Regions from separate parts of the Pseudomonas fungipugnans genome, predicted to be linked through region 1. Evidence: riboswitches for the same ligand, from Rfam matches in the RefSeq annotation. Region 1 holds a riboswitch; the other holds the start of a gene.
What was found. Region 1 has a riboswitch for cobalamin ahead of POF45_RS03620 (CbtB domain-containing protein). Riboswitches for the same ligand answer to the same signal wherever they lie in the genome.
Positions count from the first base shown of each region.

Region 2: linked by a shared signal. The riboswitch ahead of cobO (cob(I)yrinic acid a,c-diamide adenosyltransferase) and the one ahead of POF45_RS03620 (CbtB domain-containing protein) in region 1 are both predicted to bind cobalamin.

Region 1 covers NZ_JARBWL010000001.1:883,584-887,992, forward strand. The annotation lists gene cobN (cobaltochelatase subunit CobN) at 1-322, opposite strand, end outside; gene cobW (cobalamin biosynthesis protein CobW) at 326-1,399, opposite strand; cobalamin riboswitch at 1,498-1,710, opposite strand; cobalamin riboswitch at 1,925-2,149, shown strand; gene POF45_RS03620 (CbtB domain-containing protein) at 2,247-2,438, shown strand; gene POF45_RS03625 (CbtA family protein) at 2,450-3,157, shown strand; gene POF45_RS03630 (cobalamin biosynthesis protein) at 3,154-3,567, shown strand; gene cobM (precorrin-4 C(11)-methyltransferase) at 3,660-4,406, shown strand.
Region 2 covers NZ_JARBWL010000002.1:2,147,794-2,152,202, forward strand. The annotation lists gene POF45_RS24930 (PQQ-dependent sugar dehydrogenase) at 11-1,324, opposite strand; gene POF45_RS24935 (hypothetical protein) at 1,396-1,980, opposite strand; cobalamin riboswitch at 2,145-2,380, shown strand; gene cobO (cob(I)yrinic acid a,c-diamide adenosyltransferase) at 2,462-3,073, shown strand; gene POF45_RS24945 (cobyrinic acid a,c-diamide synthase CobB) at 3,070-4,409, shown strand, end outside.

The DNA.
Region 1 (4,409 bases):
CGCCGCGTTCGGCCAACTCCACCAGCCGCTCGACGCCGTAGCGCCAATAGGCGATGCCGCCGTGCAGCGAGATCAGAATGACCTTGGCATGACGCAGCACTTCGTCGACGTACAGATCGACCGAGGCGTGATTCTGCACCTGCATCGGGTTGGCCAGGCGCAGGCTCGGATAATCGTCGGGCAACTGCTGCGCCGCTTCGGCGAGCAGCGCCAGGCTGGAGTCGCCGCTGCACAGGATCACCAGCTCGGCAGGGGTTTGTCCAAGGTCGGCGATGTTGTCATCCGACACGAAACCGCCGGGCTGGGTCCTGAGCAGGTGCATGGGTTAAACGCTGATCGCGGCGCGCAATTGCGCTTCGAGCAGGGCGGCGTCCAGTTCCTGACCGATCAACACCAGACGCGTGGTACGCGCTTCATCGGCGCCCCACTGACGGTCGAAGTGTTTGTCGAAACGGGTGCCCACGCCCTGGATCAGCAAGCGCATCGGCTTGTTCGGGATCGCGGCAAAACCCTTGACCCGCAGGATGCCGTGCTTGACCACCAGTTGTGTCAGGGCGTCGAGCAACAGGCTTTCGTCGGCTTGTGGCAGTTCGATGGAGATCGAATCGAAGGCGTCGTGATCGTGATCGTCGTGGTCGTCATCGCCTTCACCGTGGTGATGGTCGTGATGGCTGTGGCGGCTGTCGATGTGTTCTTCGGAACCGGCACCGAGGCCGATCAGCACGTCCAGCGGCAGGCGACCGCTGCTGGCTTCGATGATCTTGACTGCTGGCGGCAGTTCTTCGGCAACTTCCAGGCGCACGCGGGCCAGGTCTTCCGGGCTGATCAGGTCGGCCTTGTTGAGGATCACCAGGTCGGCGCTGGCCAATTGGTCGGCGAACAGTTCGTGCAGGGGCGATTCGTGATCCAGGTTCGGATCGAGTTTGCGCTGGGCATCGACCTGATCCGGGAACGCGGCGAAGGTGCCGGCGGCCACGGCCGGGCTGTCGACCACGGTGATCACCGCGTCAACGGTGCAGGCGCTGCGGATTTCCGGCCACTGGAAGGCTTGCACCAGCGGTTTTGGCAGGGCCAGGCCCGAGGTTTCGATGAGGATGTGGTCGAGGTCGCCACGACGGGCCACCAGTTCACGCATCACCGGGAAGAATTCTTCCTGAACGGTGCAGCACAGGCAGCCATTGGCCAGTTCGTAGACGCGGCCGTTGGCTTCTTCTTCGGTGCAGCCGATGGAGCACTGCTTGAGGATTTCGCCGTCAATGCCCAGCTCGCCGAACTCGTTGACGATCACCGCGATGCGGCGACCCTGGGCGTTGTCGAGCATGTGCCGCAGCAAGGTGGTTTTGCCCGAGCCGAGGAAGCCGGTGACGATGGTGACGGGGAGTTTGGCCAGTGTTTTCATCGGATGCCCTTTGGCAAGGTGGCGGGCATACGGGACGACAACCGGCAACGCTGAGCGCGCGGGAAGAGTTCGCCACCGGATCACCCCGCCCGGTTGTAGTGAGAATCTGTGTCGAGGCAGGTCTCCTGGCTGAGGGTGTGCCAGTCAGTTGACTGGCGTTGGCTGCGCCTTCCCGTTCGCCCGACAGACAGGGCTTGCAGTGGCGTGGCAGCGAACATCACCGTTCACAGTTGCGGGGGCAGCCGCGGCATTGACCGCGTTCCCTTCTTAGCTTCGGCAACCGCCGAAGAACCTCGAAAGCGCAAGGCTACGCATCGTGTGGGGGCGGGTCAATGTCCGCAAGCTGATTGCGCTCCTGTGGCGAGGGGGCTTGCCCCCGTTCGGCGGCGAAGCCGTCGCTAGAATCTTGTGCAAGGTATGTCGGCAGGTATGTCGGGGGCCGCTTCGCAGCCCAACGGGGGCAAGCCCCCTCGCCACAGTATTGAGAACCCTTGCCAATTGACTCCCCTGCCCCGCCTATGCTCTGCTGCGCGTCTTGTTACGGGTGCCCTTCACAGGGTGAAACGGGAAACCGGTGAATCATGTGCTTTACTCTAAAGCCATGTCAGTCCGGTGCTGCCCCCGCAACGGTAAACGAGGACGCGTCAGATCCACTGTGCCACACAGCATGGGAAGGTGATGCGTTGCAGGTGACGGTGAAGACCGCTGCCCCTCGTGAGCCCGGAGACCGGCCCGCAACACCTAGAGAACAAACCCGCGGTGGGCGGGCGCTGTTTAAGCTCTGCGTGCCTGCGCGCGGGGTTTTCATGCGCCCTGTTCACCCGCTGACAGACCAGAGGGAAGCGCCATGTCGATCATCAGCAGCACCAACCACAGCACCGCCAGCACCACCACGACCTTGAGCCAGCGCCTGACTGCCGCTATCGGCGCGTCGATCCTGGGCGCGTGCCTGGTGTATTTCGCCGGTTTCTCGCACATCGACGCGGTGCACAACGCCGCTCACGACACCCGTCACAGCTCCGCGTTCCCGTGCCATTGAGAGCTGCCGACATGATCAAGCGTATTGCTCAAACCGCAGGTTTCACCGGGCTGCTGGCCGCCCTGCTGCTGACCCTGCTGCAAAGTTTCTGGGTCGCCCCGTTGATTCTGCAGGCCGAGACGTTCGAAAAATCCGAACCCGCCGCCGCTGTCGTCCATGAACACGCCGACGGCGCCATGGCCGCCCACAGCCACGATGCGCAAGCCTGGGAGCCGGAAAATGGCTGGCAGCGCGTGCTGTCCACCACCGGCGGCAACCTGGTGGTTGCAGTCGGTTTCGCGCTGATGCTCGCGGGCCTCTACACCCTGCGCGCACCGACCAAAACCTCGCAAGGCCTGCTCTGGGGCCTGGCCGGTTATGCGACGTTTGTGCTGGCACCGACCCTCGGCCTGCCGCCTGAACTGCCGGGCACCGCTGCTGCCGATCTGACGCAACGGCAAATCTGGTGGATCGGCACCGCCGCTTCCACGGCTGTCGGCATCGCGCTGATCGTGTTCAGCCGCCACTGGCTGATGAAAATCCTCGGTGTGGCAATTCTCGCCGTGCCGCATGTGATTGGCGCACCGCAACCGGACGTTCATTCGATGCTGGCGCCTGAAGCCCTGCAAGCCCAGTTCAAAATTGCTTCGCAGTTGACCAACGTCGCGTTCTGGCTGGCCCTGGGCCTGATCAGCGCCTGGTTGTTCCGCCGCAAAAGCGAAGGTCAATACCACGCATGACCGATACCAGCGCCGCGCCGACATTGGTGGTCGGCCTGGGTTGCCAACGCGGCTGCCCGGTCAGTACGCTACGGGCGCTGCTGGATCAGGCGTTACAGGCTCATCAAATCGAGTTGCGGGCGATCAAGGCACTGGCCAGCATCGACCTGAAACGCGACGAACCGGGCCTCGTTGAACTGGCCGCCCAGTTGGCACTGCCGTTGATGTATTTCAGCAGCGAACAACTGGCCGGCTATCAGCCACAGCTCAGTCACCGCTCGCAAATCGCCTTCGAACGCACCGGCTGCTACGGCGTCGCCGAAAGTGCCGCCCTGGCCCTGGCTGAACAACTGGCTCAGGCGCCGGCAAAGTTGCTGATTTCACGGCAAAAATACGCTCAGGCCACCCTCGCATTGGCCGGCGCCGCGTAAAATCCCCGATAATCCCCGCTTCGATCATGAGCAATCTTCATCTGAAGCCTTGCCCTGCCCTTTTTTCACAGCTCTTTTTTCAGGAACTGACGATGACCGTCTACTTCATTGGCGCCGGCCCCGGCGACCCGGAACTGATCACCGTCAAAGGCCAGCGGCTCATTCGCAGCTGCCCAGTGATCATCTATGCCGGCTCGCTGGTGCCGGCTGCCGTACTGGACGGACATAGCGCCGAACAGGTGGTCAACAGCGCCGAGCTGCACCTGGAACAGATCATCGAATTGATCAAGAACGCCGATGCCCAAGGCCAGGACGTGGCCCGCGTGCATTCCGGCGATCCGAGCCTGTATGGCGCGATTGGTGAGCAGATTCGTTATTTGCGCGAGCTGGGGATTGCCTTTGAAATCATCCCCGGCGTTACCGCCACGGCAGCCTGCGCGGCGTTGCTGGGGGCTGAACTGACGCTGCCGGACATTTCACAAAGCGTGATCCTGACCCGTTACGCCGACAAGACGGCAATGCCGGCCGGCGAGGAGCTGGCCAGCCTGGCGCAACACGGTGCGACCATGGCGATTCATCTGGGGGTCAATCATCTGCAAAAGATCCTGGTGGAACTGCTGCCGCACTACGGCGCGGACTGCCCGATCGCGGTGATTCACCGGGCGACCTGGCCGGATCAGGATTGGGTGGTGGGGACGCTTGAGGACATTGCCGAGAAGGTGGAGGCCAAGGGGTTTCGGCGCACGGCATTGATTCTGGTGGGCAGGGTGCTGGGCAGCGATCACTTCAGTGAGTCGTCGCTTTACCGCGCGGGGCATGCACATCTTTACAGACCTTGAGCC
Region 2 (4,409 bases), on a different contig from region 1:
TGGACGGTGTTTATTTAGCCGCCGAAATCCGCCAAATCTTGTTCCCCACGTCATCCGCTACCAGCACGCCACCCTGCTGGTCGACCACTACACCCACCGGCCGGCCCATGGCGTTTTCATCCTTGTCGAGAAAGCCCGTGAGCAGATCAACCGGTTGCCCATTCGGTTTGCCCGCCGTAAATGGCACAAAAATCACCTTGTAACCACTGTGCGGTTTGCGGTTCCACGAGCCGTGCTGGCTGACGATTGCCCCATCGGTGAAGGGTGCCGGCAGTTTGCTGCCCTCGGCGAAGCTGAAGCCGATGGACGCCGTATGCGGGCCGACCGCGTAATCCGGAGCGATAGCCTTGTCGACCATGGCCGGGTCTTGCGGGCTCACGCGCACATCGACGTGGTGGCCGTAGTAGCTGAACGGCCAGCCGTAGAAAGCACCGTCCTTGACCGAAGTGATGTAGTCCGGCACCAGGTCGCTGCCAATCTCGTCGCGCTCGTTGACCGAGGTCCACAGCGCACCGCTGGTCGGCTCCCAGCCCATGCCGTTGGGATTGCGCAGCCCTGAAGCGAAGATCCGGTGGTTGCCGGTGGCGCGGTCCACTTCCCAGATCGCCGCACGGCCTTCTTCTTTGTCCAGACCGTTTTCGCCAACGTTGCTGTTGGAGCCGACCGTGACGTACAGCTTGCTCCCGTCCTTGCTGGCGATGACGTTCTTGGTCCAGTGGTGATTGATCGTGCCGCCAGGCAGGTCGGTGACCTTGATTGGTTGTGACTTGATCGTCGTATCGCCGGTTTCGTAGTGAAAACGCAGCAAACGATCAGTGTCAGCGACATACAGGTCGTTGCCGACCAGGGTCATGCCGAACGGTGAGTTGAGGTTTTCCAGAAACACTGTGCGGGTTTCTGCTACGCCGTCGTGGTCCTTGTCCCGCAGCAGGGTAATGCGGTTTGCGCTCGGAACGCCGGCGCCAGCCTTGCCCATGACTTTTTTCATCACCCAGCCACGAATGCCGCTGCTGTCGTCCGGCTTGGGCGGGGCGTTGGTTTCAGCCACCAGCACGTCACCGTTAGGCAGCACGTACAGCCAGCGCGGGTGATCCAGGCCTTCGGCAAACGCAACCACCTGAGTACCGTTCGCCGCCACCGGTTTGCTGCCGACAGGCCAGCCAATGGCCGGGGCGATGTTCACTGTCGGGATCAGGGTCTTGTTCGGCTCGGGCAGTTTGGGTGACGGCCCGGTGCCGTCGGAGACTTGCAAGCTGGAGGATTCGCCACAGGCGGCGAGCCCTCCGGCGAGAGCGATGACGAAAATGAACTGAGGCTTGAGCATACTGATCTTCTTCCCTATGAATGCAGTGGTCCTATTCATAGAGAAGCGTAGACGATCGATGGTTCAACCCGTCAGCCCCGGGCTTCCTTGAACAGCACGGCGATGCCCGGATGATAGTTGCCGGCTTCGTTGCGCAACTTGCGGTAGGCATAAGGGAAATACCAGGCCACGGCGCAGCAGTGCTCTTGTTGCAGGTCGTCGACCATGTCTTGCAGTTCTTCCGGGGAGGCGCTGTGCTGGGCCTTGTGCGGGGCGACGAACAGGCAGCCGAGCTTCAGGTCGCTGGCATAGCTGATGCGTTTCGCGTCGCTGGTGATGTCCTGCAACGGCTGGCTCAGGTTTAGGCTGTTGACCCGTGGCCAGCGCTGGGTGGTTTGCAGCCATGCGCGTTCTTCGCTGCTGGCAATCAACAGGTCGGCGCGTGCATTGCGCTCGCCGTCTTCGTGCTGCTTGCGGGTCGGCGTCTGTTGCAGCGTGACCATCTGCGCCATCCAGGCCGCGGCGGAGAGCAGCCCGAGGTTGGCTTTTTCGTCGTTCCAGTAGGGCGTGTCGTGATCGCCCCGGACGGCGTTGTAGCGGTCGATACAGTCGAACCAGCGTTCCAGCAATGGGCGCAGGAATTCCAGCTTCGGGTTGCTGATGATCATGCCTTGCATGTTACTCACCCTTGTTATTGTGGTCTCAGATTGTGGCTATTTGATATCACTGTGAAGAGTGTGGCACAAGAATGGCGCCGGTAAATTGATCGACGGCAGTTTTTCGCCGGGCGGTGTCCCGGCTTTACCCGGCTTTAATTGACGCTCCAGCGCCAACCCTCTAACCTTCGCGGCTTGTTTCAGGTGCTCTGTGACTGTGGTCGACAGAGTGAAACAGGGAAGTCGGTGAGTGAGCTTTTCCCGCGAAGAGCCTGCACGATCCCGACGCTGCCCCCGCAACGGTAAATGAGCGAAAACTGCGTCTTGAGCCACTGTGTCGAACCTCGACATGGGAAGGCGCGCAGTCCGGCAGAACCTGCCGCTCATGAGTCCGGAGACCGGCCTGATCCATCCAGCGGCATCACGGTGGGCGATGCCAGGCTTTTTGCCGTCTATTCCTGTGCCTGCCCGCCGTTATCCAGCCTCAACGGAGAGCTCCCCCATGACCGATACCCCCGAACGTGACGAACGCCATCTGGCGCGCATGTTGCGCAAAAAAGCCGTGATCGACGAACGTATCGCCAACTCGCCGAACGAATGCGGCCTGCTGCTGGTGCTGACCGGCAACGGCAAAGGCAAAAGCAGCTCGGCGTTCGGCATGCTCGCCCGTTCCATGGGCCACGGCATGCAGTGCGGTGTGGTGCAGTTCATCAAGGGCCGCAACAGCACCGGCGAAGAATTATTCTTTCGCCGCTTCCCCGAGCAGGTGCGCTTTCACGTGATGGGCGAGGGCTTCACTTGGGAAACCCAGGACCGCCAGCGCGACATCGCCGCCGCCGAGGCCGCGTGGGTCGTGTCCCGCGAATTGCTGCGCGATCCTTCTATTGGCCTGGTGGTGCTGGATGAGCTGAACATCGCCCTTAAGCACGGCTATCTCGATCTGGATCAGGTGCTCAGCGACTTGCAGGCCCGTCCGCCCATGCAGCACGTGGTGGTGACCGGTCGCGGCGCCAAGCCGGAAATGATCGAGTTGGCCGACACCGTCACCGAGATGGGCATGATCAAGCACGCGTTCCAGGCCGGGATCAAGGCGCAGAAAGGCGTCGAACTGTGAATCAACCACGTCATTGCCCGGCGGTACTGATTGCCGCGCCGGCCTCCGGTCAGGGCAAGACCACCGTCACCGCCGCACTGGCCCGGTTGCATCGCAATCAGGGGCGCAAGGTGCGCGTGTTCAAATGCGGCCCGGACTTTCTTGACCCGATGATTCTCGAGCGCGCCAGCGGCGCGCCGGTGTATCAACTGGACATGTGGATGGTCGGCGAGCAGGAAAGTCGTCGACTGTTGTGGGAAGCCGCCCTTGATGCGGACCTGATTCTGATCGAAGGCGTCATGGGCCTGTTCGACGGCACGCCGTCCAGCGCCGACCTGGCGCGACACTTTGGCGTCCCGGTGCTCGGCGTGATCGACGGCACCGCGATGGCCCAGACCTTTGGTGCACTGGCCTTGGGCCTGGCGCGTTATCAGCCGGACCTGCCGTTTGCCGGCGTGCTGGCCAACCGCGTCGGCACCTTGCGCCACGCCCAGTTGCTGGAAGGCAGCCTGACCGAGGGCTTGCGCTGGTACGGCGCCTTGTCCCGGGAAACCGGAATCGAGTTGCCGAGCCGTCATCTGGGGTTGGTTCAAGCCAGCGAGCTGAACGATCTCGACGTGCGTCTTGATGCGGCGGCCAATGCGCTGGCCAGCAGTTGCGAGGTAGCGCTGCCCCCGGCGGTGGAGTTCGCCGCACCGGATGTGATCGAGGCCGAGCCGTTGCTGGCTGGCGTTCGCATCGCCGTGGCCCGCGACGAAGCGTTCGCGTTCACCTACGGTGCGAGTCTGGACCTGCTGCGTGCCATGGGCGCCGAACTGCTGTTTTTCTCGCCGATCCGCGATACGCAGTTGCCGGAAGTTGACAGCCTCTATCTGCCGGGCGGCTATCCGGAATTGCACCATGTCGCGTTGTCGCAGAACAGCGCGATGCTGCAAGCGATTCGTCAGCACCACGCGGCTGGCAAGCCGTTGCTGGCCGAATGCGGCGGCATGCTGTATCTGCTCGATTCGTTGACCGATGTCGAGGGCACGCGTGCTGAACTGGTGGGACTGCTGAGCGGCGATGCGGTGATGCAAAAGCGCCTCGCTGCCTTGGCGTTGCAGGCGGTTGAGTTGCCGGAAGGCCTGCTGCGCGGGCACACCTATCATCACTCCCTGACCAGCACCGAACTTGAGCCGATTGCTCGCGGCCTGAGCCCGAACGGTGGGCGCGGGGCAGAGGCGGTTTATCGCGAGGGGCGGATGACGGCTTCGTATGTGCACTTTTATTTCCCGTCGAATCCTTCGGCGATCGCTGCACTGTTTGCGCCTGATCCTGAGGCCGCTTTTGCGAGCAGGCTCGCTCCCACAGGGGAATG